Regions from separate parts of the Methylomonas defluvii genome, predicted to be linked through region 2. Evidence: predicted binding sites of a transcription regulator. Region 2 holds the regulator's gene; the other holds the start of a gene.
What was found. Region 2 encodes HrcA, which represses chaperone genes, less so after heat shock. Its sites were predicted from a motif close to TNTTAGCACTCNNNNNNNNNGAGTGCTAANA; they were not measured.
Positions count from the first base shown of each region.

Region 1 (16,011 bases), on a different contig from region 2:
AGTTTGGTAGCTGTCCGGCAAGCGGTCGATGAACTCCGCCACCTGTGCCAATTGCCCGGCCGCAATAACTTCCTCGTCGCTGGCGTCGGGCCTGCCGTAACGAATATTCTCCAGCGCGGTGGTCGAGAAAATCACAGCATCCTGCGGCACAATGGCAATTTTGCCGCGCAGTTCCTGTAAGGATAGGTGACGAATATCCTGACCGTTAAGGCGGATGGTACCGTGGGTGACATCGTAAAAACGTAACAGCAATTGGAATAATGTGGTCTTGCCGGCCCCGGACGGGCCGATAAAGGCGACGCTCTCACCTGCGGCTATGCTCAGATCTATACTATCCAGTGCGGCGGTTTGTAAGCGCGAAGGGTAACTGAAGCTGACTTGTTGAAATTCAATCGCCGCTTTATCGCCATTTGCCAAAGGCTGAGGTCTGGCAGTATCGATGATCGCCGGTTGGGCATGTAGCAATTCCAGCAAGCGCCCGGTTGCGCCGGTTGCCCGCATCACGTCGCCCCAAACTTCCGCTATGGTGCTGACCCCGCCGGAAACCAGCGTGGCATAGAGCACGAAAGAAGCCAGTTGCCCGCCGGTCATGACACCCGCGTTGACCTGGTTGGCGCCTATCCACAACACGAAAATAATGGAACCCATTACGGCCATGATGACGATGACCGTCAATGCGGAACGAAACCGGCTGCGGCGAACAGCAGTGAGGAAACTGATTTCGGCGCGCTCGCTAAAACGTTTCGCTTCGCAGCTTTCTTGGGTATAGGCTTGCACGGTAGGCACCGCATTGAGAATCTCGCCGGCCAACGCCGAGGCATCGGCAATCTTATCCTGCGATTCCCGCGATAGCTTTTTCACTTTCCGGCCCATTGCCAGAATCGGCAAGGTCAGCAAGATCATCAAGCCCAATATCAATGAGAACAGATGCAGGCTAGTCACCGCCAGCATAATCATGCCGCCGACAAACTGGAATACGCTGCGTAAGCCCATGGAAATCGAACTGCCCACCACGGTCTGAATCAGCGTGGTATCGCCGGTCAGTCGTGACAACACTTCCCCGGTTTGCAAGGTTTCGAAAAACTGCGGAGACTGCGCCAAGACCCGTTCGTAAACCGCGCTGCGCAAATCCGCCGTCACCCGTTCGCCAACCCAACTGACAGTGTAATAACGTGCGGCTATCGTCACCGCCCACAGGCAGGCCAAGGCAAATAGCGCCAGAAAGTGTCCATCCATGCTCAGCGCACCTAACAACCCACCCTGCTCTGCCTGTCGCTGCCCAAATCCAAAATCAATCAGATCGCGGAACGCCAAAGGTACTAACAGAATCGTCGCCGAGCCGAGACACAATAGGCAAAAGGCTACCAGCATTCTAGCGCGATAGGGACGGATAAACGGCCATAACGCCTTTAAGGTTGATATTTTTCGGGTGGGATCGGTTTGCTTAGAACGGGAGAAAGGCATATCAATACCTCGTGGAGAACCTTGGCGCGAAAATGCATCGCTTGAAAATAAAAAACCCGCTAAGCCTTGCGGCTAGCGGGTTTTTTGAATTTCTTTGACTACCTTAAAAGGTAGATGGTACCGAGGGTCGGAATCGAACCGACACTCCTTTCGGAACCGGATTTTGAATCCGGCGCGTCTACCAGTTTCACCACCCCGGCAAAGAAAGCGTCATTATACTGATTTTTGCAGAAATGCCAAACTATTTTTTACGCTGCCAATATTACCGCTGCTTTCAGCTTTTTCATGGCGTTTTGTTCAAGCTGTCTGATACGCTCAGCCGACACTTGATAACGATCCGCCAATTCGTGCAAAGTGGCTTTTTCTTCCACCAGCCAGCGGCTAGCCAGAATATCGCGGCTTCTATCGTCCAAGCCGGCCATGGCGTCCATCAGCAACTCTTCCTTGCGGTCTTCCCAGTCGCTATTTTCCAGCAATAAAGCCGGATCGGCACCATGCTGTTCCAGATAAGCGATAGGCGCTTGCACATGGTCTTCGCTGTCGTCGCCCGTTGGCTCAAGTCCTATATCGCGACCATCCAAACGCCGTTCCATTTCGTAAACCGTTTTGACGTCCACGTCCAGGTTCTCTGCTATCGCTTCCGCATCGTCTTGCGATAGATAGTTCAAGTCGTTTTTAAACTTACGCAGATTAAAAAACAGTTTGCGCTGCGCTTTAGTGGTGGCAACTTTAACGATGCGCCAGTTTTTAATCACATACTCGTGAATCTCCGCTTTGATCCAATGTACGGCAAACGACACCAAGCGCACGCCCATGTCGGGGTCGAAACGTTTTACCGCTTTCATCAAGCCGATATTGCCTTCCTGGACAATGTCCGCCAACGGCAAACCATAACCGGCATAGCCTCTGGCTACATGCGCCACGAAGCGCAAATTGGACATCACCAGCTCACGCGCAGCATTCAGGTCGCCTTCATCCCGGTAACGTAACGCCAAGTCCTGCTCCTGCTCGACGCTGAGTTTGGGCATTTGGGCGACTAAGTTCAAGTAAGAATCAAACGTCCCAACCGATAAATTGATCGGCAAAGCCAAGCTGTTGTTCATATCACCCTCGTTTCCGCGGAATAAATTAACGTTAACCGAATTCTAGCACTCGAAACACGAGAGTGCTAATAATTTAGTAAAAATCTTTTGATACAGATAGTTACACTGACTTTTGCTTCAATTTTGCTGTGTAACCAGCTAACGATGCCGCCTTTACGAATTCCGGCCAAACTCGTTAAAATGCCGATTAAGTCAGAAATCTCCGCCTAACTCATCAAAACCACAGCCATTTACTCAAACATGTCAGCTTCCGATAGCCCCGTTTCATCCAACTTTATTAGACACATCATTGCCGCCGATCTGGCCGCCAACAAAAACAACGGCAAAGTTGCCACCCGCTTTCCCCCCGAACCCAATGGCTATCTGCACATCGGCCACGCCAAATCGATCTGCCTGAATTTCACCCTAGCCGCCGAAAACAACGGTACCTGTAATTTACGCTTCGACGACACCAACCCGGAAAAAGAAAGCGTCGAATACATGGAAGCCATCGAACGCGACGTGCAATGGTTAGGATTTAAATGGGCCGGCAAATATCACGCTTCCGACTATTTCGAACAACTCTACGCTTACGCGGTGCAGTTGATTAAACAAGGCGATGCCTATGTCGACAGCTCAACGCCTGAACAAATGCGCGCCGACCGCGGCACCTTGACCGAACCCGGCAAAGAAAGCCCTGACCGTAGCCGCTCCATCGAAGAAAACCTGGATTTGTTCACCCGGATGCGCGCCGGCGAATTCGCTGACGGCCAGTATGTGCTGCGCGCCAAAATCGATATGGCCTCGCCCAACATTAATATGCGCGACCCGACCATTTACCGTATCCGCCGCGTGCATCATCAACGTACCGGCGACGCCTGGTGTCTGTACCCCATGTACGACTACACCCATTGCATTTCCGATGCTTTGGAAGGCATCACCCACTCAATCTGCACCTTGGAGTTTGAAGATCACCGTCCGCTGTACGACTGGGTGCTGGACAAATTGCAAACCCCTTGCCATCCACAGCAAATCGAATTCGCCCGCCTGCAATTGGAATACACCATCGTCAGCAAGCGTAAATTGCTGCAACTGGTCATGGAAAAACATGTCAATGGCTGGGACGATCCACGCATGCCGACCATTTCCGGCCTGCGCCGGGCCGGTTTTACGCCGGAAGCGATTCGCGATTTCTGCGAACGCATCGGCGTCACCAAAAACGATTCCTGGATCGAAATGGGTGTTTTAGAAAATTGCATTCGTGAAGACTTGAACGAACGCGCTCCGCGAGCGATGGCCGTGTTAAGGCCGTTAAAAGTGGTGATCAGCAACTGGGAAGACGGTAAAACCGAAACCTACCAAATCGCCAACCATCCGCAAAAGCCGGAAATGGGCAGCCGTGAAGTCAGCTTTTCCAAAACCATTTTGATCGAACAAGACGATTTCATGGAAAACCCGCCTAAAGACTTTAAGCGTTTGGTGCCGGGCGGTGAAGTGCGCTTGCGCGGTTCTTATGTGATCAAATGCGAGGAAGTGATTAAAGACGCTGCCGGCAATGTCATAGAACTGCATTGCAGTTACGATCCGGCCACCTTGGGCAAAAACCCGGAAGGCCGCAAAGTCAAAGGCGTTATTCATTGGGTATCTGAACAACATGCCGTGCCTGCCGAGTTACGTTTATACGACAGGTTATTCAGCCATCCCAACCCGGACACGCTGGATAATTTTCTGGACGGCATCAATCCCAATTCGTTGGAAGTGTTGACTGATTGCCGGGTGGAAGCCAGCCTGGTCAATGCCACGCCGGATACCCGTTATCAATTTGAGCGCACCGGCTATTTTTGCCTGGACTATGCCGACAGCACCGCGGAAAAATTGGTGTTTAACCGTACCGTGACCTTGCGCGACAGTTGGGCAAAGTAGCAAGGTAATTAACCATGGCCGCGCTGCAACCCTTAGTTAGCCATCTCGAAACCCAAACCGGCCAGTCTCTTAACAACCACCGCCTCAGCACTATCGGCGGTGGCGACATCAATAGCGCTTACCGGCTGCAAGCCGCCAATATCGACTGGTTTATCAAATTAAACCGGGCAAGCCTGGCAGAGATGTTTGTAGCAGAAGCGGCCGGTTTACGCGAATTGGCCGACATTGGCGCGGTGCGCGTGCCCAAGGTGATTTGCTTTGGCGAATGTCAACAACACGCTTATCTGGTGCTGGAATTCATCGAATTGGGCGCGTTGCATAGCCGCAGCGCCAGCTTATTCGGCGAACAACTGGCCTTGCTGCACCAGCGGCCGCAAGCCTATTTCGGCTGGCACATCGACAACACCATAGGCTCCACGCCGCAGTACAACGCCAGACACGACGATTGGGTCAGTTTTTGGCAGCAACAACGCCTGGGCAAACAATTACAGTTTGCCGCCGCCAACGGTTATCGCGGAGCGCTGCAGAGCCAAGGGGGAAAACTGCTGGAAAGAATTGGCGATTTTTTTAGCGCTTACCGCCCACACCCATCCTTACTGCACGGCGACTTATGGGGCGGCAATGCTGCCTCGGATAAGCAAGGACAACCGATAATCTTCGACCCGGCTTGCTATTACGGCGACCGTGAAACCGATCTAGCCATGACCGAATTATTCGGCGGTTTCAGCCGCGATTTTTATGCGGCTTATCAAGCCCAATACCCACTGGACCCTGGCTACAAAACCCGTAAAACCCTTTACAACCTTTACCATATCCTCAACCATCTCAACCTGTTCGGCAGCGGTTACTTGAACCAGGCCAACAGCATGATCGCTCAGTTATTGGCCGAATTAAACTAATCGCGTTCAGCACCGAATGGCCAACCAAAGCGATAGGTTGACATAGCCAGTTGCAATTCCCCATCCTCCATTTTCCCGGCTCATAAAAAGAATTTTTCCCGCCTCAATCCAGGAATTTCCTCCTAGATAATAGCCGTCAATTTTAAGGCCGAAACAGCAGCTTATATCCAGAGCCGCGTTTCGAAATTTATGACACCACCCATTCCACCGCTGCCATGAGCAACACCCTAAAAATATTGTTAGTCGACGACCATGCCGTGGTACGCGCAGGTTTTCGCATGCTGTTGTCGGTTAGAGGCAATGTCGAAGTCATCGCCGAAGCGGAACGCGGCGAACGAGCGATTCAGCTTTATTGCGAGTCCAAGCCTGATCTGGTGGTCATGGATTTATCCATGCCGGGAATCGGCGGTCTGGAAGCCATTCGCCGGATCGTCGCGCGGGATGCTAATGCGCGGATTTTGGTATACAGCATCTATCACGAACAAGTTTACGTGCGGCGCGCCTTGGATGCCGGCGCGCAAGGGTACATCACTAAAAACATGGCGCCGAATCTATTGTTACCGGCGATAGAAAGCATTATGCAAGGTAAAGGTTATACGGAACCCGGCCTGCTTAAACCCGCGGACGAGCCGTCCGCCAATGCGCAATATCAAGCGCTGATCGATGCATTCTCGCCGCGCGAGTTCGATATTTTCCGGCTACTGGCCCAAGGCCTGACGGTCTCGAAAATTTCCATTCACCTGTGTTTGGGCAATAAAACCATCGCCAACTACGCGACGCAAATCAAGAAAAAACTGCAGGTGCAGACCACCACCGAATTGGCCCACATTGCCGTCAACCTAAACATACTCAATCAGTAAACCCTATCTAAAACCGCTCAGCGCAATACTCTGATCGAACCCAAGGTACCGGTTTCAACGGTCACACTCAGCCGGGTAATTTTACTGACGCGGATGGCGTTCTTGGGTTGCGAGGGGTCGAAATTGAATTCATCGCCCTCGCGCACCATAAAAGTACCGACACCGCTGACTTCCAACAGAGCAATAAAGGCCTTGCCGGTCGGATTCAATAAGCCGCGTAGTTTAAGGTTAGGCACCTTCATGGTTTCTTGATTCGGCATAAACCCATAAGCGCCAGCGGCGGTACCGCCCTGCGCGCCAGCCGTTTCGTACATCAGTTCGCTGGGCGTGAACGGATCGCGCAACTGCTTCGGCGCCGCAGGTGTCAACGGCAGCGGCGTGGCCGGCGCTTCCAGAGCCTGCGCGGCTAGTGCCGCCATTGAAAAAAAAAGGCCGGCAATCGGCTTGATTGAATTCGACAAACTCATTTAATGCCCCGATACCAAAGAGAATAAGGCTTGAAAGAATGCATAATAGACAAAGCCCACCATCAAGCCTATGACCAAAATCATCACCGGCTCGATCAAGGCCGACAGACGCTTGATCGCAATTTCCAACAGCTTTTCGTAATAAAGCCCCAGTTCCTGTAACACCTCGTCCAGCGCCCCGGTCCCTTCGCCAACTGCGACCATCTGCACCACCAGCGGCGGAATGCGCGGATGATCGATGCTGCGCGCAATATCCCGCCCCTCTAAAATCTGGTTCGATGCGGCCAGCAACTGATCGACATAAACCCGGTTGCCCAGCAAATTAGCGGTAATTTTCAACGCTTCAAACACGGTGACACCGCTGCGCAGCAGAATCGACAGCGCCCAGTTCATCTGCGCCATGGCACCGGTCACCAGCAGCGAGCCGATCACCGGCAGCCGCAGCAACAGCCGGTCTATCCACAAGCGGCCGTTACGGGTTTGATAAATCAACATCACCAGCAGCAGAAAAGCCGCCACACCACCTACCAGCCACAGGCCATGCTGGCGCACGAAGTCCGATATATCCACCAGCAACTGGGTAGACGGCGGCAAGGCTTTACCTTTGCCCATCAAAAACTTGCTGAATTTGGGGATGATTTTCACCACCATGAAAATGCCGACGCCGATTGCCGCCAGCACCACAATCGCCGGATAAATCATCGCGTTGATGGTCTGCGCCCGCAATGCGGCTCTTTTATCCAGATGTATCGCCAACCTTTCCATGATTTGGTCCAAATCGCCCGTGGTTTCACCGGCAACCACCAAATTGATCGCCATTTCCGGAAACACCGCCTTGTGCTTACTCATCGCCGACGACAGCGATTGGCCCACCCGAATGTCTTTCAGCATCAGGCGTAAAGTCAAATTCAAGCGCGGATTGGTCAATTGTGCCTGGGCCAGCTCTAAAGCCTGCGCCACCGGCAAGCCCGCCCGCAGCATAAAACTCATTTGCCTGAAAAAGAAAATCAGCGCCGTGTTCGTTACCGAACGTTGCGAGGCCAACCAGTCCGAGAAATTAGCCTGGCCGAGAAAGCCGCTGCTGCCGCGTCCCTGGCGCAACGCCAATACTCGCAAACCGCTCTGGCGCAATTGTGATGCTGCATTACCCATATCGTCGGCTTGCAAGCGGCCACCAATCTCGTTGCCTCGCTCATCCAAGGCGGTGTAAACAAATTCAGCCATCTCAGTTTACGCCGCGCATACCGCGGGTTTTGTGGACCGCTACATCGCGTAACTCGTCGAGCGTGGTCATGCCCAGCAGCACTTTACGGCAGCCGTCCTCCCACATAAAACTCAGACGCTCACCGGCACTGGCTTCCAAGGTTTCCTCATCGGTGCCGCGGGCCACCAAGCGGGCGAGGGTTTCATCCAGCCACAGGGTTTCGAACAATCCTAGCCGGCCGCAAAAACCGCTGCCCTGGCAGATCACGCAACCGCCCGGTTCGTATATTTGCACTGCATCGTCGTCCCGCCCCAATTCCGCCAGCTCGGCAGGCGTCGCCGAGCGTGGTTTGCGGCAATGCCCGCATAAGCGGCGTACCAAACGCTGCGCGATCACCGCCGCCACCGTGGAACCGATCAGGAATGGTTCGCAACCGATGTCGATCAAGCGCGTGACGGCGCTCACCGCGTTGTTGGTGTGCAGCGTCGAAAACACCAAATGCCCGGTCATTGCCGCTTTTACGGCCACATCGGCAGTTTCCGGATCGCGGATCTCGCCCACCATCAGCACGTCCGGATCGTGCCGCAGAAACGAGCGCAGGGCGTCAGCAAAGCTGACTTTCGGCCCGGTCTGCAATTGAGAAACCCCGTGCATCACATATTCAATCGGGTTCTCCACGGTCATGATGTTGATGTCGGCGCGGTTGATTTCTTGGAGCGCGGCGAACAAGGTGGTCGATTTACCGCTCCCGGTCGGACCGGTCAGCAGCACCATGCCGTAGGGGCGGTGTATCACCTTGCGAAAATGCTGCAAATCTTCTTCCATCATGCCCAGATCGGCCAGCGTCAAGCCAAACGCCTCTTGGCCGAGCAGCCGCAGCGTCATCCGTTCGCCCAGCCGGGTCGGCGCGGTCGCCACCCGAATGTTAAAGCCCTTGTCGATGGGCCGGGGCAAATGATAAGAAAAACCGCCGTCCTGCGGCATGCGCTGTTCGGCTATATCCAAGCCGGCCAGCACCTTGACCCGCGACACCAAAGCAGCCGCCGCGCCGGCGTTGGCGACCAACGGAAAGTCGCGCAATTTGCCGTCCACCCGCAAACGAACCCGCAGACCTTGCGCATCCGGCAATAAGTGAATGTCCGAGGCCCGGTAAAAATAGGCTTCGCGGATGATGCCGTCCAGCATGGCCACCAAATCGGTATCGGTCTCCGCTGTCACCGCGCCGCTTTGCTCGGGCGCCGATTTTCCGGCCAATGCCTGCTTTACCTTTAATTGCAATAGAGCCAGATCGGCCATTGCCAGCGGCAATACCTGCCCCAACAAGCGTTGCACCGAATCGATGCCGCCCCGGTCGCCCGGATCGCCGCAGATCAGTAACACCTGTTCGCCATCACTAACCGGCAACAGCAATTTGCGCTGTACCAGACTGGGCGGAATTTTTTTTAACAAGGTGTTTTCCACCTGTAGCGTATCCAGATCGACATACGGCACACCGTATTGCTCGGCCACCGCCCGGTGCAAGGCCGATAACGGAAAACGATAATGGGCCTGAACCATGCTTAGCAAACTCAAGCGTTGCCGGCGAGCTTCCAGACGTAGGCGTTCCAATTGCGCAGCTTCAATCAAGCCACAGCGCACACCGGCTTCCAGGAGATGTTCGTCATTGATAGCCATACGCTTACAACGCCAAAATCACTTCGGCCAACAAAGATTGCGGATAGCCGGGCATCGCCAACACCGGCATGCGCTCGACACTGATCCGCAGCACCGCCACTTGAAACGGCAGCCGATCCAAATCGTGAATGAAGCGGTTCAAAGCCAGATAGGTACCCTCCACCTCCAGGCGCCGCAACGGCCTTTCCAACAAGGAACCCGGCGACATCCGCGCCACCCAACCAGCACTCAGCGGCGGAATCACGGCAGCGATGGGCGCAGCGGCAGCGGCCGGCGTTACCGTCGCCGGTTTGTTTTTCCGGCTTTTCTTGGTGGTTGCCGGTGCCGCCGCTACCGGCGCGGCATTGTTGCTTACCGCCGCTTTGAAAACCTCGTTGGCGCGCACATGAATCTGCGCATCCCGCGCCACTTTGGAAATATTCACAATCAGAAACTGCGAGTCGTCCGGCGCCAGATGTTTTTCCACGCTGTCCGACTGCTCCTTGATAGCCGCCAGCAAACGCTCTTGTTCCGCTAATTGGCTCTTCAAACGCTCGATGTCCTCATCCGGTTCTTCCGGGATCTCGGCGGTACGCAGGCGCTTATCGGTGGCTTCCGCCGTTTGTTGCAATTGGCCGATTTCCCGGTTGGCCGGCACCCAGCGCAACCAGGCGTAAGCGCCGATAACGATCACGCCGATAGCCAAGGCCGACAACCATTGTTCGCGCTTACTCAAAGGGGGTAGTTTCATGGGTATTTGGATTGGATAAACGAATGATTTTGCCGTCCGGCTCGGCCAATTTGACCAGCCGCAAGGAAATACTGAAGCCGTTGCTCTGCAGCGGCCCTTTGCCGAAAGTCACTTTGGGCTCGCGAACCTGCAAATCCCAGCGGGCTGCGGCATCACCCACCCGTTTGATAAAGGTCTGCGCGGCGCTGTCGCTGAGCGCCCAGGCTTCCAGCACCAGGTTTTCCGCTTCGATGCGTTTGGCGTCGATAGGGTTGGGCGCCGCCGCGTTCGCTGCCGCGGCCGGTTTTAATGCCGACTTGTCCGGCTCATCCAAACGCTCGATCACCACCTCATTGTCAACCAGCGTTTGCAGCATACCCAACACGCCTTTCACCAAATCCATGCGCTCCGGAATATCTTCGTCGTAGAAGCGGGCCAGATTTTCCAGACGCGACTGTTCGGTGCGCAAACTCTTGATTTTGTCCTTGATCTGGGCGATTTCAGCCGCTTGGGCGTTGATGCGCTTAATAGCCTCATCGATACTTTGCCAGCTGGCGTCCACCTGCTGTTTGTAGCTCTCGACGCTACTTTTGCGCGCCCACAACGACAGCTCAGCCACGCCGACCACCACCAATAACAGCAGCACCAGCGCCGCGGCCCGCACCTCCAAGCGATCACGCAGTGCCGGCAACGGGCCGCCCAAGCGCACCCCCACGCAACGCTCAGATTCGGCCAAACCCAGTGCATGGTAAGCCGCTCCGGCCATGCCCGGCGAGACCTTATCGCCAACGGCAGCATGGCTTAGAGGATGCAAGTCCAGTTCCAGCATGTGTTCCAAATTGGCGGCCAGCTCCGGTGCCGGCGGCCAACTAGCCAGCCAGACCGGCTCGCGCGGCGGCGCATGCAGCGCGTGATAGCTTTCCAGACAAATATCCAGCGGCGCTTTGTGCAGATTCAAATAGTGGCGCAAGGCCGTAATCCCGCCAGCGGCTAGCCGCGTGCTAAACCCCAGACCGGGTTGAGTCTCCAGCAGCACGGCGTGGGTTTCTGTCGGGGGCAATAAGGCCGCGCTGCAACCGGTCAAGGGATACATGGTTTGCAATTTCACACCCTGCCGCGCGAAAGCGTCCGACCAGCGCTGCAATAAACTTTGATGCACGCAACTAATCAGCCAGTTAAAAGTACCGGGTATATCGTCCACCGCACTCTGCGCCGCCCAGCCGACTTCGATGGCCTCGTCGGCGGCTTTCAGCCACTCCTGCCCGGTCAAGCAGGCATTGAGCTGGCTGCGTTTGATATAACCCAACTCCACCGCCAGATCGCCGAAACGCCGTAACGAAAACTGCTCGGCCAACGCCAAACCTCCGCCGGCTCTGGATTTACCTTGCTGCAAATCCATCACCGCCCGCGCTTGTTCCTCGGTCATATAACCTTGGCCCACCAATAAATGCCCCACCGACCAGCGGGTGACGTGTTGCAACAACAGCGGCTCCGCTTCCCAGCGCGCCAGCTCCAACATCTGCAACAACGGCCGGGGTTTGCGGGGATTGACCGGTAACTCCACCAGCGTGGAAAACACCGCCGGCGACAACAGAATCGCCGAACCGCCGCCCTGCCAACCCTGGCTTTTTAGCGTAGTCAGCACATCGCTCAGGCCTTCGGCCATATCCACCTGCTCGGTTTTGGCCTGATACAGCAATTCCATATCCTGATCGGCACGGCGCAGCACGGCGGCGCGCAAGGAAAAACCGTCGGTCTCGCAGACCAATAACTGCGACGGGATAGCAAAAGGGATAAAACGGTTAAATTTCATGGATGCTTGGCATTTGAGATTGTTTAGCGGTTTCCGGACTGTGGCTTTTTCGGCGCTGCCGCTTAGCGCCCCGACGATCCTCGGTCATTGCCATTAAATTAGCAGCAGGTGATTCCCTCTCCCCCAGGGAGAGGGTTAGGGTGAGGGGAATAAATAAGGGAAAAAACGATATTTTGATCCCCTCATCCCAACCTTCTCCCGGAGGGAGAAGGAGCTTTTTCCTTAGCGTATTGGCAGTGACGGCCCGCACTGAAAGCACATGGCGAGACGGATTCGGACAAAGTGGACTCATGGAATGATCCAATTAAGGGCCAAATTCAGTGTCTGGCGGGGTGAGACGCTGAAACTGCGGATGTTGGCGATGTTTGGCTTCGGGTTGGGATTGGCTCCAGTGGTATCGCAATCGCCGTCGAAAATCACAAAATCGTCTGGGTCAACCGTCCCACCTTGGTAACAAACAATCGCATACCCGCGTTGTCCAATAGGCAAGAGTGGCGGCGTGCTCAACTTAAAGCTCTCGGTTTTTTGACCGCTCGCCGATACTGATAGGCTTGCCAAAACCAAGTAATCAGGAGTTCCCTCGTCCGAATCGACATAGTCGGTCAAATCGGATAAATAAAGGCGCAATACCAAGTTGACGTCTGACCCTGGCAATTTTGTCCCGCTTTGATTCTCAAACGTCACGCTCACTGCCGCCGGTAATGGCACCTGCCAATCGGCGCTGACAATCAGTTGCGGCGCGGCCACGTCATCGGTGGCAACAGTTAAATCCATGCCTTCGCTAGCTAAACTGGCGGTCGCTGCGGTTACGCTGTAATCCCATCCTGAATCCAGCGCATCAGCGGCCGCATTCGCGCCTTCGTTACCATAGCCGTCTCTAAAACGCAGGCCGCCGCCGGATTCCGGGATAACCTGTAAATAGGGGCCGCGCCAGCCTATGCCGACCCCCGTGTTCTGATCCAGATTCCATTCGCTAACGATTTCGGTGTCGTCGCACGGCGATTTAAAGGTTTTCGGAACGGTGGCCGGAAGCACCTCGTCACCGAGCCTCAATAACTCCGCCAAACATAGCGGCAAGCGCCCCATATCCGCCACAAAGCCGCTAAGCTCCGGCGCGCCGTTTACTGTGCGAGTCGGGTCGCCGACGATGGCTTTGCGGATCAGTTCCATCCGGCGTTTGGTTTCGTCGTATTTGGCTTGGTCTTCCACGCCCTCGGTCAATAGCAAACCGGTGGACGCCACCAGTGCCATCAAAAAAATCACCAGCAACATTTCCAGCAGGGTAAAGCCGCGCTCGGATTTGTGATGTATCGAACCGACCGCAGGTAGGGTGGATAAGCGGAGCGTGATAGCCTGCGCTTTGGCGTTTTTGGCGATTTCGATCAATAAGTTCATCGCAACAAACACAGCACGGTATCGTCACCACCGCCGGCCAGCTGGCAGGTGCCGGGCGTTGGGCTATTGTCGGTGTTATCCGGACCGAGGCTGACCAGCCGAGCTTTGTCGGCGTCATCCAAATCCAACATGAGGTAATTGGCTTGATAGGCATCGGTAATCACCCACAAATTATCGACACCGGCATAACTCATCAGGCCGCTTTTGCGTTGCAAATACGGGCCGTTCCAACCGCGATGGGTGTCCGGATTCCAGCCGTTGCCGGAAGGGTCGGCAAACAGCATCCAGAAATTGGCCGGCGATTCGCACCAGGCCAGTTTTGCGGCGTCCGTGCTGCCGGCTTCGCTGGGCAGATTAACCAAATCCGGATTGATTTTGCCGGGGTTTGCCGGGTCTTCGCAGACGTAAATCCCCTGCCCCGGTAAATCGTTGCTACCGCTATCGCGGCGAAACTGTAACAAAGCATTGCGGATTTCCGCGATTTCAAACCGGGTAGCATCTTGGCGGCCTTGATCCTGCACGCCTTCATAAGCCAGCACCGCCGTGCCGGCTACTACTGCCATCAGCACAATCACCGCCAATAATTCCAGTAGGGTAAAACCGGCTTGCGACCGAATTTTCAGAGTTTTGGAACGCACGACGGCAACATGGCGCCAGGCGACGGGCCGCAACATTCCGCTAAGAACAAACAATAAACACCTCATTTACTTGCTTGTGAAAATTAAAAACTTAGCCAGCCCTAGTTGCCGAGTCACTAGCATTAAGTTGGCGTCACGCCGGCATCGGCAGCCAATCAAACCTCTCAGTTAAAGTTGCTTGGCAGGCGCACCGCTGCTGGTGACCACTTTTGCACCTAGCGTGGAGGCCAGCATCGGCAACATGAAGTTGACTTTGACGCTGTCCGCACCTTTGAGATGGAAAAGATCGACAATAAACTTTGAGGCATCATTCGGATAAGCGGCCAAGGCCCGGCTTAACGTCTTTTTGGATGCTTGCTGATCGCCGTTCAGGGCTTGCATCAGCGCCAGCCGGTACACTAAATTGTTGGCCGGCACGAAACGCACGGCAACATCCGCCAATACGGTCAGTTGCGGCCGCATCGCCAAATCGTCGGGCTGACCGGTAAACGTAAAAATCATCGGCACATAAGGTGTTAGCAGCGGCGCTTGCGTCACCGCTTTTTGACAGACATCCACCAGATGATCGGAGCGTTGCTGAGAGGGTTGCGCCACCGTCGCTAACAAAGCCAATTCCATGCGCAGGTAGTGAGTTTCATGTACAACTGCCACGGACGCGGCGGCAGCAATGCAGAAGCCGGCTATGACAGTGCCGGTTTTTTTCCAGGCTATCGGCCGGCTCAACTCATCACCCAAGCCCAATACCATCGCGGCAACCCCTAAAAACGGCGCGTACCACAGCGGGTATTCCAACATGCTGTGAATGCCCAAAATGGCCGCCAACAACATCAGCCAGGTTTTAAACGCTTGCTGCGTTGTCCCCTCGCCCACGGCCAGCACCGGACGAATCCAGCGGCTGATAGCCAACAGCAGCAGCAACACCGGTAACAAACCCAGTTCGGCCAGCAAGTGCAAAATCAGGTTGTGCGCGTGTTCGATATAGGTAGGCAGTGCCGGAATATAGCGGCCAGCTTGAAAATACGCGGTGTCGAATTGCCCGAAACCCTGACCCAGCAAGGGCTGCTGCAAAAACAAGTGCCAGGCCACTTGCCAGATATGCCAGCGCGGCGACGCGCCGCTGGTTGGTTGTAGCATGCGTTCCGCCGAGCTCAGTTGCGCGTCCGGCAAAACACCCAGCGACCACAAACCCTGCAAGGCCAGATAGCCGAAAAGCCCTAAGCCGATGGGTTTCAACCAGGCGGAACGGTAGCGCCACGCGATGACAAAGATGGCTAGCCAATACAATAAAACACTGCGAGAAGGCGTCAGGCTCAAGCCCAGCATCAGGCTAAACCCGCAGAACGCAAATACCCCTCGAGGTAGCCGACCAAGCGCATGCCAGTACAGTAAAGACACACTGCCCAAGGCCAAGAAATCGCCGTAGTTGTTGGCTTGGCCGACGCCGCCCCAGTCGCCGATTTCCCCGGATAGCCGCCCGAATAGCTCACGCCAGGCCACCAGCGCGGCAGCCGTTACCAAACCGCCGGCCAGCCAGCCGCCGACCCGTTCGCTACCAAACTGTTGCCGCAAATGGGCCATCAAAACCATCATCAGTGCGGCCCAAGCCAAATAAGCCATCCCCATATAGGCATGCGGTACGACGACTTGCGGCAACAGTTTGCTTTGTAAGGCCAGATAGGCGGCCAGCGTTAAAGGCAACCACAGCGTGCGCGGCAACTGCAAATGCTCGCTACGCCACAAGCTTGGCAAAGCCGCCGCACAAGCCAGCAATCCGCCGACTACCGCCAGCCATTCCAGATGAAAGGTGGTTACCGGCTGCAAATGCCAGGGCGCCAGCCAAGGCAAAATCGGCAGCAAACCCAATAGCAACAGGCTGAGCGGTG
Region 1 covers NZ_JAXARY010000007.1:116,886-132,896, forward strand. Annotated here, with positions in the region: gene QLH52_RS09500 (ABC transporter transmembrane domain-containing protein) at 1-1,464, opposite strand, end outside; tRNA gene QLH52_RS09505 (tRNA-Leu) at 1,580-1,664, opposite strand; gene rpoH (RNA polymerase sigma factor RpoH) at 1,713-2,567, opposite strand; gene QLH52_RS09515 (glutamine--tRNA ligase/YqeY domain fusion protein) at 2,808-4,469, shown strand; gene QLH52_RS09520 (fructosamine kinase family protein) at 4,484-5,368, shown strand; gene QLH52_RS09525 (response regulator transcription factor) at 5,584-6,228, shown strand; gene QLH52_RS09530 (hypothetical protein) at 6,246-6,695, opposite strand; gene QLH52_RS09535 (type II secretion system F family protein) at 6,696-7,919, opposite strand; gene QLH52_RS09540 (GspE/PulE family protein) at 7,921-9,573, opposite strand; gene QLH52_RS09545 (hypothetical protein) at 9,578-10,303, opposite strand; gene QLH52_RS09550 (hypothetical protein) at 10,281-12,095, opposite strand; gene QLH52_RS09555 (type II secretion system protein) at 12,384-13,490, opposite strand; gene QLH52_RS09560 (type II secretion system protein) at 13,487-14,128, opposite strand; gene QLH52_RS09565 (PglL family O-oligosaccharyltransferase) at 14,297-16,011, opposite strand, start outside.
Region 1: a site for HrcA is predicted at 2,608-2,638, ahead of rpoH (RNA polymerase sigma factor RpoH). Genes of this name have one in related genera too.

Region 2 (16,011 bases):
GAATATAGGCTGAAATTTTTGGGCGGCTTGAAGAACGATTTGCTATTCAAAGTCGGTGAGTCGGTTAGTTTTCGTTTCGATACCGACAGGCGCGTTGTGAATAACCAAGCCACGATTGATATAGACGCGCAAATCACCGACATCAGCAGCAATGGCGCCATCGCCGTTAAATTGCTGAGCACCAGCCCGGAAGCGGCCGCCACCTTTTGGCAATGGGTGGGCGGTAACTATGTCGATCTGCGTCATAAATCGCTTGAACCGGAGAGAGCGAAGCGGTCCCGATAAAATTTTAATAAACACATAACTATAAAAAAGCATTAACTAGGAGAGGAACAGTGGCACTTACCCACGCGCTAGAACAAATTCTATACATGATCTCATCATCGCTTTACCTGCCGGTATTGCTGATTGTCACGTTGTTGGCCGCTTATTCGGTCTATACCTGCGGCCGGCTGGCCCAGGAATGGTTGGAGCGGCGCAAAGCCGGTTCACGCACCGTGCGCCTGTTCAATCTCGATCTGGCCGTCACGCTGGGTCGCCAGCAACGCGCTAACGCCGCGCCGCTGGACGTAGAACTGGAGTTGCTGCTGCAAACCCATGAACATCGGCAACTGGTCAAGCTCGACCAAATCCGTTTCGTGATCAAACTCGGCCCGGCGCTGGGTTTGATGGGCACCTTGATTCCGATGGGCATTTCGCTGGCGGCCTTGGCCCAAGGCAATATCCCCAGCATGGCCAGCAGCATGGTCACCGCGTTTACCGCTACCGTCACCGGTTTGGGCTGCGGCGTGATTACTTATCTGGTGGCACTGGTACGCGAGCAATGGCTGCGCGCTGACTTTGCCGCGATGCGTCATCAGGCCGAACTGGCTGCCAGCCGGACTCTGGACGCGCCGGATTTGACAATCGAGGAGGACGGCCATGCGCTATCTGAGACGCTCTAGTTTGCATCGCAACAGCGAGCCGCTGGAAGATCCGATTGCCGGCGTCGCCAATCTGTTCGATGCCAGCGTGGTGTTCATCGTCAGCATGATGGTGGCCTTGTTCATGGCCTACAACATGCTGGACCTGATGAATCCGGAATCGACCGTGACGATGACCAAGCAGAACGCCGACGGCACGATGGAAATCGTCAGCAAGAAAGGCTCGCAAATCAAGGTCTCCAAAGTCACCGACCGCAAACTCAGCGGTTCCGGCGAGCGTTTGGGCACCGCATACCGGTTGAACGACGGCAAGGTGGTTTATGTGCCGGAATAAGTATTGGATTTGGTTGCCGGCTCTATTGCTCTGGCTGGCCGCAAGCGTTGCTTTTGCCGAAACGCCGCTCAATCTGAGCCTGATCCTCGGCGATCTGGATTCGCAAACCGCCGTCGCCGCCACTGCCAAACTGCAAAACGATCCGCTATTGCAAGACGTCAAGTTGCGGGTTTATTCCAGCTCCAAACTGGCGCAAGCCGATCAGGCCGAACTGCAACAGTCCAATCTGGTGTTGGCGCAAATCACCGGCCGCGGCATTTTGCGGGAGGGCGGCGAAGTGTTCAAACAGATCGCTGCCAACGGCGGCAAGCTGTATGCGGTCGGTTTGAGTTACGACGCCGATTTCGCCGACTACGGCCTGCAACTGGACAAAGCGCTGCAAGCCTATATGTCGGCCGGCGGCGCCGACAATGCCGCCAACATGATCCGGTTGGCCTTGGCTAAATTCAAAAACGTCCAGGCCGACATTGCGCCGCCGCAAGCCCAACCGGAGATCGGCGCCTTCGATGTGCGCAGCAAGCAATTGTTCGCCGATTTCGACAGCTACCAAAAAGCGTACGCCGGCTACAAAGCAGACCGGCCCTGGATCGCGATTTTGTTTTACCGTTCCTCGGCCCTGTCCGGCCAGACCGATACGGTCAAAACCCTGGCCGAACAACTGGAAGCCAAAGGCTACAACGTACTGCCGGTGTTCGGCTACCCCTACGACAAAACCCTGGAAAAAATGCTGGTCGACGGTAATGGCAAATCCCGCATCGAAGCCATTGCCGCATTGGCCTTGAAGATTGGCGCCAGTCCGGACAAAACCGTGCCGACACTAACCCGTTTGGGCGTACCGGTACTGAATGGCATTGCCTTGAACAACCAAAGCCAGGCGCAATGGACCGACTCGGCCACCGGTCTGGACGTAATGGAGCGCGCTTGGCAAGTGGCCTTGCCGGAATTCGCCGGCGAAATTGCCCCGACCGTGGTCGCCAGCAAGGAAAGCGTGCACGATAAAACCACCGGTCAGGATTTCGTGCGGGAAACGCCGATTCCGGAACGCATCGCCCGCTACGCCGACCGTTTAGACAAGTGGGTGAAATTGCGTAGTACCGGCAACGCCGACAAAAAGGTCGCGCTGCTGTATTACAACTACCCGCCCGGTAAGGAAAACATCGGCGCCTCGTATTTGAACGTGCTGCCGGAATCGCTGCTGCTGATCATGGAACGGATGCGTCAGGAAGGCTATCGCTTGGGCGACGCGCCCAAAGATGGCGATGCCTTGAAAGCCGCCGTGAAAAATCACGGTATCAACCTGGGCAACTGGGAACCGGGCGCGATTGCCGAAGCCGCCGCCAGCGGCCGCGCGGTGTTGTTGCCGATCGAAGATTACCAAAAATGGTTCGCCGGGTTACCCGAAACCTTTAAAGCCGCCATGCTCAAGTCTTGGGGCAAACCGGAAGACAGCAAAATCGGCGCCTGGACTGACGCCAAGGGCAAGCGCTTTTTGATCCTGCCAGCGCTGCAATACGGCAATTTATTGCTGGCGCCGCAACCCTCGCGCGGCTGGGAGCAGGACGTCAAAAAGCTCTATCACGACGTGACCATGCCGCCGCACCATCAATATGTGGCGTTTTACTTGTGGCTGCAAAAAGGCTACCGCGCCGACGCGATGATCCATCTGGGTACCCATGCCACCCACGAATGGCTGTCCGGCAAGGAAGTCGGTTTCACCGCCGCCGATCCCGGCGAAATTTTGATGGCCGACGTGCCGCAGATTTATCCCTACATCATGGACGACGTCGGCGAAGCCTTGCAGGCCAAGCGCCGGGCTATGGCGACCATCATTTCGCACATGACGCCGCCGCTGGACAAGGCCGATTTGAACCCGGAACTGGCCAAACTGGCCGGTTTGCTGGACGACTACAACGTCGCCGCCCAAAAAAGCGAGCAACTGGCGAAGATTCGTCTGGACGAGATCAACCAGATCGCCGGCAAGGCTGGACTGTTGAAAGACCTGAAAATGGAACGGGCCGAAGACGAGGAACAACTGGAGGAACTGGAACATTATTTAAAGGAAATTCGCGAGAAAAAGGTGCCGATGGGTTTGCATACCTTTGGTAAGGCGCCGGACGACGCGGCCAGACAGCGTTTCGCCGAAGCCATCGTCGCCCGCGATCCCAAGCTGAAAGGCGAGGCGTTGAAACAAAAAGTCCAGGCTACGGCCAAATTGCTGGCCGACAGCGCCAACGCCGAAATGAACGCGCTGATGGATGCGTTGGCCGGCCGCTACATCCCGGCCGGCAGCGGCGGCGATCCGTTACGCAACCCGGACGCCTTGCCGACCGGTAAGGATTTGTACGGTTTCGATCCGTCGCGGATTCCCAGCGAAGCGGTGTACAACGAAGGCGCGCGCCTGGCCGAGCAAGTGGTCGCCGATTTCAAAAAGCAGCACGGCCATTATCCGGAACGTCTGGTGTTCAATTTGTGGGGCGTGGAAAGTTCGCGCCACGAGGGCGTGATGGAAGCCGAGATCATGCATCTGCTCGGCGTCAAACCGCATTGGGACGAGCGCGGCCGCACCCAGGGTGTGGACGTAATTGCCCGCGAACAATTGGGTCGGCCGCGGGTCGATGTCACCATCATTCCGTCCGGCTTGTACCGCGACCTGTTCGCTTCGGTTATCAAATTGCTGGACCAGGCCGAAACCAAGGCCCAGGAACAAGATGAACCGGATAATCCGTTGCGTCGGCATATCCAGGAAACCCAGGCCGAATTGGTCAAGCGCGGCTTGAAGCCCGAGGAAGCGTTGGACATGGCCTCGGCCCGCTTGTTCAGCGTACCGTCCGGCGCTTACGGCACCAATCTGGACCGGGCGATTCCGCTGTCCAACACCTGGACCGACGAGAAGCAACTGGCCGATGTGTTCTTCAATCGCATGCACCATGTCTATGGTCGCGGCCATTGGGGTGAAGCAGCCAGCAAAGACGCGACACTGGCGGTGGATTTGTTCAAATTGTCTTTGAAAGACACCGACGCGGTGATTCATAGCCGCTCCAGCAACATTTACGCCTCGCTGGACGGGGACGACTTTTTCCAATATCTGGGTGGTACCGCGATGGCGGCGCGGCAAGTCAACGGCAAGACGCCGGAAGTGCTGGTCGCCGATTTGTCCGATCCCACTGCCGCTAAAACCGAAACCTTGGAGCGTTATCAAGGCCGGGAAATGCAAGCCCGCTACCTGAACCCGAAATGGATCGAATCCATGTTGAAGGAAGGTTACTCTGGTGCACGCTTCATCAATATGGTCGCCGAAAATCTTTGGGGCTGGCAGGTGACGGTGCCGGAGGCGGTCGGCGCCGAGAAGTGGCAAGCCATGTACGAGACCTACGTCGAAGACAAATACCAGCTCGACATCCAGAAAAAGTTCGAGCAGGCCGACAATCTGCTGGCTTATCAAGCCATGGTGGATAGGATGCTGGTGGCGGTGAACAAAGGCTATTGGAAAGCCGATCCGGCGGTGAAAGCCAAGCTGGAACAAGTTAACAAGGAAGTGATTGCCAAAGCCGGCGTGGCTTGCAACAAGGACACTTGCAGCAGCCCGGAAATCACCAAGCTCGCGGAGCAACAGGATGCTGCCAAAGCCGCTAAGGCTGCCGCGCCGGGGGCGCAAGCCCAGCCACCGGCACCTGCAGCGGCTGAACCGCCAGCGCAGCCAACTCAATCTCAACAGCCACCACCTGCTCAGCAACCGCAGGCCCAAGCGCAAGCAGCACCGAATGCCGCCAAGCCTTTGGAAGGCTATGAAATGGAAGAGAAAAAAGCCGCCAGCGAGAGCACTGAACAGCAACAAACCTTGAGTTCGGCGCAAAGCTGGTGGTTGAGTTTCGCGATCTTGCTGATCTTTGTTGCCGGTTATCTGCGCGGCAGTTGGGAACAGCGGAAAGACAAAGCCTAGCGCTTGGCTGGAAAAACCCTGGCCTCCTTGTTACCGCGAGGGCGGTAACCCTGGAAATTCGGCAGCCATCATTCCCGCTTTAGTAGGGATGATAGCTGCACGTAATTTAGGGGGCTAACTTAGTCCCGATATGAATAACAGCGTGGCGCCTCAGGGGGAAAGTCAAGTAGGGGCCTGCTCTTGATGTAAGAAGAATTAAAAATAAATCTAACATGACCATGAAGCGCCGTTTTTTAAAGGTGCATTACCGGAGGAATCGACTTTGTCTCGTTTACACGTAATAACGCTGTTGGCCCTGGCCAATTTGGCTTACAGCAATCAAATCCTGGCAGAAGATAGCGATCAAAGCGCCGTGGGGCCAGCCGAAACCGCTAAGACCGACAATCCGGCCAGCAACGATGAGTCGCTGGGCACGATGGTGGTGACCGCCACGCGCTCGGAAATCAGTGCATCAATGGCGCCGGCCAATGTCAGTGTCATCACCACCGAAAATACCGAAAACCGCCTGACCCAACGTATCGGTGACGCCTTGAAGGATGTGCCGGGGGTGTATTTGCGTGGTAGTGCTTATGGCACCAGCTTCCCAGGCTCCAGTGTTAGCTCGTCTGCATTCCATGGCATTAGCGGTACGAATCGATCTTTATTTTTAGTGGATGGGCTGCCGGTAAACAATGCCAATTCAGGGCTGGTTGATTGGAATATCCTGAATATGGACGACGCTCAGCAAGTGGAATATGTCCCTGGACCCTTTTCAGCGCTGTACGGTAGCGGCGCAATGGGCGGCGTACTGAATGTGATCTCCAAAGTACCCACTAAACGCGAAGGGCGCTTGTCATTTGGCGCCGGTGGCGCGGCTGTTGATCAATGGGGCATCAAGGGCCGTTACCGGGATCGTTTTGAAAACGGTTTAGGTATTTCGGTGACGTTTAACCATATGGATAGTGATAACTGGGCGGTGTCGGATTATGTGACGGCTTCGCCGACGAGCTTTACGCCATCAGCCACCGCGATACCGAACGCCACGATAAGAGCGAACACGGCTACCGCGTTAAGAAACGCCTCGACACCGGTATTCGGTGCCATTCCGACCGCAACCACCCAAGGTGGCTCGACCTACATCATAGGCGACAAAGGGGAACGCCCTTGGGAGCAGAACACCGCTTCCTTGCATCTCTATTACGATTTGACTGATAGCACCGAGATTGATGGCGGGATGAGCTGGAGCCGCAGCGAAACCAGCGCAGGGACGTTTAACAGTTATTTGACCACTGCCGGAGGCTCGCCAATTGCAATCGCTAACGGAAACCCCACTGTCAATTCAGTCGCCAGCGTGGCCGGCCTGGCGCAAAGCAACAACTTGAATTTGAATGGCCAACGTCTTTCCGTCTACGAACAGCAGTTATTACATTTCCTGCCTTCCGTGGAAGATACGCGGCGATATTTTGCGCACCTGAAACATGATTTTGGGCATGACGTGAAATTGAATGTCGATTTTCAATACATGGATCACGAGACTTATTCGCCTAGCCCAAACAGTGCGGCGTTCGACGATACCTTAAGCGGTGGCAGAGGCCAGTTAACCGTCACGCCTAGCCAACGGATCGACGGTAATGTGGCATTGCGCTTCCCGTTTTTGTGGGATCAACGTAACTTTGTCACGGTCGGTTTTGGCGCAAACCACAACAATTTGGAAGGCCAAAAACGTTTGGCCTTGAGTAATTGGCAAGATTGGTCCTCAGTGACGAATACTGTTTACGATGGCAAGGGCGAGTCGAGTATTTACTCCGCCTTTATTCAGGACGAAATTTGGTTGCGTAAAAACTTGATTGCTCATCTTGGCGTTCGTTATGACGACTGGTCAACTTCCGGTTCCATCGTACAAAAGGCTACTGTCACTTCCACGGGTACCACCACTAACCTGACGCAAACATACAGCGAACGTTCCGTGTCGCAATTTAATCCCAAATTCAGTTTGACCTGGTTGCCGGCGGATGGCTACAAGTTGTTTGCTTCAACCGGTTGGGCATTCCGTCCACCCACCAACTCGGATTTGTATTCGACATCGCAAACGGCTAGCGGCAGTGTTTTTACCTTGACGCAAGCCGGGCCGAATCTGAAACCGGAAACCATGTATTCATGGGAAGTAGGCGGAGAGGCAACACCGATTGAGGGTACAACGATTGCCGCCTCGTATTTTCACCATTACATTTCTGATTTGATTTACCGTAAAGATACGACATTAAGCGCAACCAATCGGCTTCAGGAGCGGCAAAATGCGGGTGAAGCGGAGGTTGAAGGCGTGGAGGCCAAATTAAGGCAGAAATTGTATTGGGACTGGCTGCATTTTACGGGAACCTACACCTTAAACGACTCGATAATTACCAAGAACGAGGCGAATCCGCTGTCGGTTGGCAAACAGATGGTGTTGTTGCCGGAGACCATGTTCAGTGGCGGCTTGGATGTCAAATATGAGCATTGGAGCGGTGGCATTATTGGGCGCTATGTCAGCCAGCAGTATACGAACGACCAAAATCTGGATCAAAGGGCCGGCGTCCCAGGGAGTTACGACCCTTATTTTCTGGTCGATACCCGTATTGCTTATCAAGCGACGAAAAATATCGATCTGTCGTTTTCGGTGAATAATCTGTTGGATCGGGAATATTCCTCTTTTTACCAACAAGCCGGCCGCACCGTTTACGGGGAAGTGTCTTACAGCTTTTAATGTGCGTGACTGTCGCCTCCGGCGCAATCTGCTCCGGATATTCGGTTTGCGAGTATCCGGAGTAATGGCTATTGGTAGTTTATAGTCCTCGCTTAGCGTGCACAGTTCACAAAAATTGGCAATGTAAGCGCCGGCTTTGCTGTCTTCATCTGTTCTTAATCTTTTCCTAATCAAGACTTAAACATTGCTCTCTAGAATCAACTCATAGATGAATTATTCTCGATCAAGGGGATTTATGTTTAGAGTGGCAAGTGTCGTTGTAATGAGTTTGTTGGTTTCGCCAATAGCCATCGCTGACGGGCATGGGCGAGGTCATCACAAACATCACCACCATGACCGGTACGTCGAGGTCGAGCGGGTGTATGTACCGGGGAGGGTTACGCAGTACGTCCCGGCACCGCCGCCCGCGCCGCGCTACGACCGATACGACCAACGCTCCACTCAGGGCTTGGTAGGTGGCGCGTTAGGCAGTGCGGCGGGTTACGAGATGAGTAGAGGCGATCCGTTGGGAGCCGGCATCGGTGCCGCCGCCGGCGCCTGGATCGGCAACAGTATGAGCCGTTAATCAGCTACCGCCAATCAATTAACCGGTTTTGAATTTTTGGATGACTCATGCGACAGGAGGACAAAATGAGAATAAAAAATGGTAAAAAATATCAACAAGAACAGTACAGTAGAGTAGAAAAGTTTTTGAATGTATTGTTGTTTTTTGTCGTTGCCTACTATAGCTACTATGTGTTGTCTTTCTCCCAAATGGGGGCTTGAGACCACTGGCGGTTGCGGTTTATTGGCCGTTTGCGTTCCTGCCATACAGTCCGGATAAGCAAACGCTAGATCGAATTAGAACCCTGCAAGTCCCAGACTTGCAGGGTTTTTTATTGCCGGTTGTTGGGCAATATCGAAGATACATCTAAAAATCGTAATTCCGGAACAAACTGCCCATCGATCCGTTCTCCACGACACGGGGGCTTCGGATATTCAATCCCAGCCCTTGATTGTGCTGGCTGCGCTTAGTTTATTCATAACCTGTTCAAGCCGTTGACAAGGCCGGACCCAACTGATAGCTTTGCTGTCTGGCACTCACCAATATCGAGTGCTAACGGAATTTGGGGGATGACGTGGCTGGCGGACAAGATTTAAACGAAAGATCGCTGTATTTATTAAAAACCTTGGTTGAGCGTTATATCCAGGACGGCCAGCCTGTTGGTTCGCGTTTGTTATCTAAAGATCCGCAGTTAAAGCTGAGCCCCGCCAGCATTCGCAATGTGATGGCGGATCTGGAAGAGATGGGTTTGATCCATTCCCCGCACACATCCGCCGGCAGAGTCCCGACCGTGAGCGGCTATCGTTTATTTGTCGACAGTTTGTTAACCGTCAAGCCGCTGGCATCCAGCGAATTGGATCAACTGCAACATGGCCTGAAAGGGGAGGCGGATAAAGCCAGTGACGTGTTGAATAAGGCTTCCAAATTATTGTCCGACGTAACGCGGATGGCCGGCGTGGTGACTTTGCCGCGCAGAGAAAGCGTCACCTTGCGGCACATCGAATTTCTGCCTATGTCCAATACCCGGGTGTTGGTGATTTTCGTCACCGACGACCAGGAAGTGCACAATAAAATCATTCATACCCACAAGCAATTCAGTCCTGCGGAATTACAACAGGCAGCCAACTATTTGAATTCGGTTTATTCCGGCCGCAGCTTGGCGAAAATTCGCGATTTGGTGGTGCGGGAGATGGAGCTCGATCAGCGGCAGGTCAATCAAGGCATGATGGACGCGGTGAACATGGCGCAGCTCACCTTCAGCGAACAACCCAACGACGACTATGTGTTGAGCGGCGAAACCAATCTAATGGGCTTTTCCGAGTTGTCGGATATGGAACGACTCAAACAGTTGTTCGAAGCTTTTAGCCAAAAGCGCGGCGTCATTCATTTATTGGATCAGTGTCTACAGGCCGAAGGCGTGCAGATTTTTATCGGTGAAGAGTCCGGCTATAGCGCATTCGATCATTGCAGCCTGGTGACGGCGCCTTATTCGGTGAATGACGAAGTGGTGGGGGTGTTGGGCGTGATCGGCCCCACCCGAATGGCGTATGAAAAAGTGATTCCGTTCGTGGATGTGACGGCAAAATTATTGGGCGCGGCCTTGAATCCCAAATAAATGGCCCTATCGTTAGGCCAACTAAAAAATTTAGAACCATGGAGTAAGTAATGAGTCATCAGCAATCGAGCCACGAACCCCAATCGGATAGCGATTTGATCGCCGAAGTTTTGGAACAGACCAAGCCAATCGACGCCGACGAACAGTCAACCGAAGCCTCTGGTGCCGCCCCAGTCACTGTGGAAGCCTTGCAGGAACAATTGGAGCAGGCCCAGCAACAAGCTGCTGCGAATCTGGATAAAGCCATCCGCACGATGGCCGAGATGGAAAATTTAAAAAAGCGCGTGCAAAAAGACTTGGACGACGAACGCAAATACGGTCTGGCCAAATTTGCGAAAGAACTGCTGAGTGTTCTGGATAGTTTGGAATTAGGCCTGCAAGCGGCAACCGGCGATAGCCCGGAGATAGTGAAACTACGCGAAGGCAGTGAATTGACCATCAAGCAATTCGAGTCGGTATTTGCCAAATTTAATATCGAAACCGTCGACCCCATCGGTCAAGCATTCAATCCGGAATTGCACCAGGCGATGGTCATGCAGCCAAGTGCCACCGCCCAACCCAATACCGTATTAAACGTCTTCCAAAAAGGCTATGTGTTGAACGGCCGTTTATTGCGCCCTGCCATGGTGGTGGTGGCGAAAGCCGAGGACAAACCTGCCGATAGCGCAAAAATCGATGAGCAGGCTTGAAATTAAGACGATCAACCGCATATCGCTAACAACTTTTTAATTTATTACCAATTCAAGTCTGGAGAATATCAATGGGCAAAATGATCGGCATCGATTTAGGAACCACCAACTCCTGCGTCGCAGTCCTGGAAAACGGCACCGCGCGGGTTATCGAAAACAGCGAAGGCGCGCGCACCACGCCTTCCATCATCGCCTTCACCGGCGACAACGAAGTATTGGTCGGCCAGTCCGCCAAACGTCAGGCGGTTACCAACCCTGAGAATACTTTGTTCGCGATCAAACGCTTGATCGGCCGCCGCTTTAAAGAAGACGCGGTACAAAAAGACATCAAAATGGTGCCTTACAAAATTATGGAAGCCAACAACGGCGACGCTTGGGTGGAATGCCACGGTAAAAAAATGGCGCCGCCCGAAGTGTCATCGCGGGTGTTGATGAAGCTGAAAAAAGACGCAGAAGCCTTCTTGGGCGAAGAAGTCACCGAAGCGGTTATCACCGTACCGGCTTACTTTAACGATTCACAACGTCAAGCGACCAAAGACGCCGGCCGCATCGCCGGTCTGGATGTCAAACGCATCATCAACGAGCCGACTGCGGCTGCGCTGGCGTTTGGTATGGACAAACCCAAAGGTGACACCACCATCGCGGTCTATGACTTGGGCGGCGGTACCTTCGATATTTCCATCATCGAAATTGCTGAAATCGAAGGCGAGCACCAGTTCGAAGTATTGGCCACCAACGGTGATACCTTCTTGGGCGGTGAAGACTTTGATTTGCGCATCATCGACTTCCTGGCCGGCGAATTTAAACGCGACAGTGGCATCGATCTGCACAACGATCCATTGGCGTTGCAACGTCTGAAAGAAGCGGCAGAAAAAGCCAAAATTGAATTGTCCTCAGCTGAGCAAACCGACATCAATCTGCCGTACATCACCGCCGACGCATCCGGTCCGAAACATTTGAACGTGAAACTGACCCGCGCCAAACTGGAGTCGCTGGTTGACGAGTTGATCGAAAGAACCAAAGGCCCTTGCTTGCAAGCGATTAAGGACGCCGGTATTTCGACTTCTAAAATCAACGACGTAATTCTGGTGGGCGGTCAAACCCGCATGCCGAAAGTGCAAGCCTTCGTCAAAGAACTGTTCGGTAAAGAGCCGCGTAAAGACGTTAACCCTGATGAAGCGGTAGCCTTGGGTGCGGCGATTCAAGCCGGCGTATTGGGCGGCGATGTTAAAGACGTATTGTTGTTGGACGTAACACCACTGTCTTTGGGTATCGAAACCCTTGGCGGCGTGATGACCAAATTGATCGAGAAAAACACCACGATCCCGACCAATGCTTCGCAAACCTTCTCGACTGCGGACGACAATCAAACCGCGGTGACCGTGCATGTATTGCAAGGCGAACGGGAAGTGGCTGCCGGTAATAAATCCTTGGGTCGTTTTGACTTGCAGGACATTCCGCCGGCACCACGCGGTATTCCGCAAATCGAAGTGTCGTTCGACATCGACGCCAACGGTATCTTGAACGTATCGGCGAAAGACAAAGCTACCGGCAAAAAACAATCCATCGTGATTAAAGCCTCCAGCGGTTTGTCGGACGACGAAGTCGAACGCATGATCAAGGACGCCGAAGCGCACGCGGACGAAGACCGCAAACTGAAAGAACTGGTGTCCGCGCGTAACTCCGCTGAAGGCATGATTCACGCCACCGAAAAGTCGCTGAAAGAACTGGGCGATCAAGTAGCCGGCGACGAAAAATCGGCCATCGAATCGGCGATCAAAGACCTGCAAGCAGTGCTCAAATCCGACGACAAAGATGCAATTGAAGCCAAAACCCATGCCTTGACCGAGTTGTCCGGCAAATTGGCGGAGCGCGTTTACGCACAGAAAGGTGCGGAAGGCGGTGCTGAGGGCGGTCATGCCGCAGGCGCGGCGGAAGCTGCCGCGGAGCATGACCACAACGTGGTCGATGCGGAATTTGAAGAAGTTAAGGACGATAAGAAATAAGGTGTAGGGCGGATGGCTGTCAGTCAAGCCATAAGTTGTAAACATAAGCGGAATGCTTAGTAGCTTCCGCTTTATGTGTGTACCAATATAACTGAATATTAACGAAATGAATTCAGAAGTTGAAATCAATGGAAGATTGGAAAAATGTGAGTTTATTTTTTCCAGGAAATCGCCGATTGCAATAACTGGCCCGGGTGGACCGGAGTCTTGGCAACAGAATAATTACGATGCGAGAGTCATTTCGCCAAATGTAAGAGCCCCTGGGAAATACACTATTTATCACAACGGAAAGCGCTTGGTTTTCGAGGCCGTACGACCTTATATACCCGATGGAATGTTAGGTTATGTTTTGGAGTCGACAGACTAGTCCGGTAGGGCGCAATAACCAACGGGCATTGCGCCGTATTAAGCCCTCTTAGGTCAGATTAGTCATGTAGGGTACTCACACCGCGGACCTTTTGCAAACGATGGGCTTCCTGGCGTCAGCCCATCCTACATTGAATAAACCGAATTCGGCAGAAATACAGGCAAGACCGGCAATGCCAAAACTATACGAATATTTCGGTTTAATTGTGATGTTTTATGCCAATGAACACGAACCCGTTCATGTTCACGGCAAATGCCAGGGGCGGGAAGCGAAGGCCGAAATTATTCTGGTAGATGGGCGAGTTGATAGTGTTCGTTATATTACAGTCTCCGGCCGTGAAATGTTATCCGAGCGTGAGATGCAATATTTCCGCGAAATTGTCACGGCTCGTGTTAATGACATTGTGCAAAAATGGATCGATTATTTTGTTTGGCATAAATCGATTCGACCAGAACGCATTTGTACGAGGTTGAAATGAATCAAGTTGTTAATATTTGTAGCGCCGAGCAGATCGATTCGTATCTTTTGCGCTTAAAATTTGATGATGGCAAGGAGCAGATTATCGACTTCAAGGGATTTTTGATGCGTTCCCCGCACCCTGATATTCGAGCTTACCTCGATTCGGCGAAATTTTCCGATTATCGTATCGAGTACGGGGAATTGGTGTGGGGCGATTATGAATTATGTTTTCCGATGATCGATTTGTATATGAATCGTTTGGAACACGGTACTTATATTGAATCGGCAGCGTAGATTTATGAATAATTGGTTAGACTTGGCGGAAACCAGAGCAGAAGAGATCGATGCCGGCATCGTTGAATTGATACCTTCCGAAATAATGTCGCTCAAAGCAAGTGAGTTGTTGAGTTTTCAGCGAGATCAACAGGCATTATTGCCGCCAAAGTTTAGCGAGCCAATAAAGGCCGAATATAGAAAGTAAAAATAAATAGATAAATTAATCAAGTGACTCAAGACATTTAAATGGCCGCAAAAGAAGATTTTTACAAACTGCTGGAACTGGATCGCAACGCCAGCGAAGCCGAGATTAAGAAGAGCTATCGCAAGATGGCGATGAAATTTCATCCCGACAGAAACAAGGATAATCCGGAAGAAGCGGAGAAGAAATTCAAGCTGGTCAAGGAAGCATACGAGATTTTATCCGACCCAAAAAAACGCGCGGCTTACGATCAATTCGGTCATGCCGGCGTCGATTCGTCTATGGGCGGCGGTCGTGGCGGCTTTAGCGGGGCGGAGAATTTTAGCGATATTTTCGGTGATGTGTTCGGCGATATTTTCGGTGGCGGTCGGCAGCAACGCAGCAGCGTGCAACGCGGTGCTGATTTACGCTACAACCTGGAATTAACCCTGGAAGAAGCCGTTGGTGGCACCGAAGCGACCGTCAAGGTGCCGGTTCTGGTGGCTTGCGTTGAGTGTAACGGCAGCGGCGCCAAAAAAGGTAGCAGCCCGGTCACCTGTAATACCTGTCATGGGCACGGCCAGGTCAGGATGCAGCAAGGCTTCTTCTCTGTGCAACAAACCTGTCCCACCTGTCGCGGCACGGGCAAGCAGATCAAAGATCCTTGTCCGAAGTGCTACGGTCAAGGCCGCGTGCAGGAAACCAAAACCCTCAACGTCAAAGTGCCGGCCGGCGTGGATACTGGCGATCGGATTCGTTTGGCCGGCGAAGGCGAAGCCGGTGCGAACGGCGGTCCGGCTGGGGACTTATATGTACAAGTGCAGGTCAAGGATCATCCGATCTTTACCCGTGATGGTGCCAATTTGTATTGCGAAGTGCCGATCAGTTTCCCCATGGCCTGCTTGGGCGGCGAACTGGAGGTACCTACGCTGGACGGCAAGGTCATGTTGAAAATCCCGCCGGAAACCCAAACCGGACGCATGTTCCGTTTGCGCGGCAAAGGTGTGAAACCGGTCCGGGGCGGTGCAGTCGGCGATCTGTTGTGCAAGGTGCAATTGGAAACCCCGGTACATCTGACCAAAGATCAAAAAGCCATGATCGAGAAGTTGGGCGAATCCTTGTCCGGCGGCGGCAAACATCACAGCCCGCAAGAGCATGGCTGGATGGATGGCGTTAAAAACTTCTTCGATAAATTAACAGGATAAGACATGGTACGGATCGCGGTAGTAGGCGCTTCCGGGCGCATGGGTCTGTGCTTGCTCAAAGCCGCGCTGGCGGCGGAAAATGCTGAGTTGACGGTAGCGGTATCCCGCCCCGATAGCTTGGCACTGGGCAAGGATGCCGGCGAACTGGCTGGTGTGTCAGCGGCAGGTATTAAAGTCTGCGACGACTTGGCTGCTCTGACTAATAAATTTGACGTATTGATCGACTTCACCCGGCCCGATGCGTCGATGGATTACGTCGAAATCTGTCGGCAGGCCGGCAAAAAAATAGTGATAGGGACGACCGGCTATAGCGAGGCGCAAAAAGCCGCGATTGCTGAGGCTGCCCAGGATGTGGCAATAGTCATCGCACCCAATTTCAGCGTCGGCGTCAATCTGTCCTTAAAGTTGCTGGAAATGACCGCCAAGGTGATGGGTGATTACACCGACATCGAAGTAATTGAGGCACATCACCGCCACAAGGTCGATGCGCCATCCGGTACCGCGTTGCGGATGGGCGAGGTAGTTGCTGCAGCCTTGGGGCGCGATTTGAAAGACTGTGCCATCTATGGCCGCGAAGGCGATACCGGCGCTCGCGACCGCAAAACCATCGGCTTTTCCACTATCCGGGCCGGCGATATAGTCGGTGAGCATACCGTGATGTTTGCCGATGAAGGTGAACGAGTGGAAATTACCCATAAAGCCACCAGCCGTATGACCTTCGCCAATGGCGCGGTAAGAGCCGCGGCTTGG
Region 2 covers NZ_JAXARY010000033.1:23,249-39,259, forward strand. Annotated here, with positions in the region: gene QLH52_RS22985 (hypothetical protein) at 1-285, shown strand, start outside; gene QLH52_RS22990 (MotA/TolQ/ExbB proton channel family protein) at 336-944, shown strand; gene QLH52_RS22995 (DUF2149 domain-containing protein) at 922-1,257, shown strand; gene QLH52_RS23000 (cobaltochelatase subunit CobN) at 1,244-5,197, shown strand; gene QLH52_RS23005 (TonB-dependent receptor) at 5,460-7,919, shown strand; gene QLH52_RS23010 (glycine zipper 2TM domain-containing protein) at 8,182-8,484, shown strand; gene QLH52_RS23015 (hypothetical protein) at 8,550-8,684, shown strand; gene hrcA (heat-inducible transcriptional repressor HrcA) at 9,038-10,078, shown strand; gene grpE (nucleotide exchange factor GrpE) at 10,129-10,767, shown strand; gene dnaK (molecular chaperone DnaK) at 10,839-12,773, shown strand; gene QLH52_RS23035 (DUF4160 domain-containing protein) at 13,241-13,618, shown strand; gene QLH52_RS23040 (DUF2442 domain-containing protein) at 13,615-13,893, shown strand; gene QLH52_RS23045 (hypothetical protein) at 13,898-14,080, shown strand; gene dnaJ (molecular chaperone DnaJ) at 14,122-15,261, shown strand; gene dapB (4-hydroxy-tetrahydrodipicolinate reductase) at 15,265-16,011, shown strand, end outside.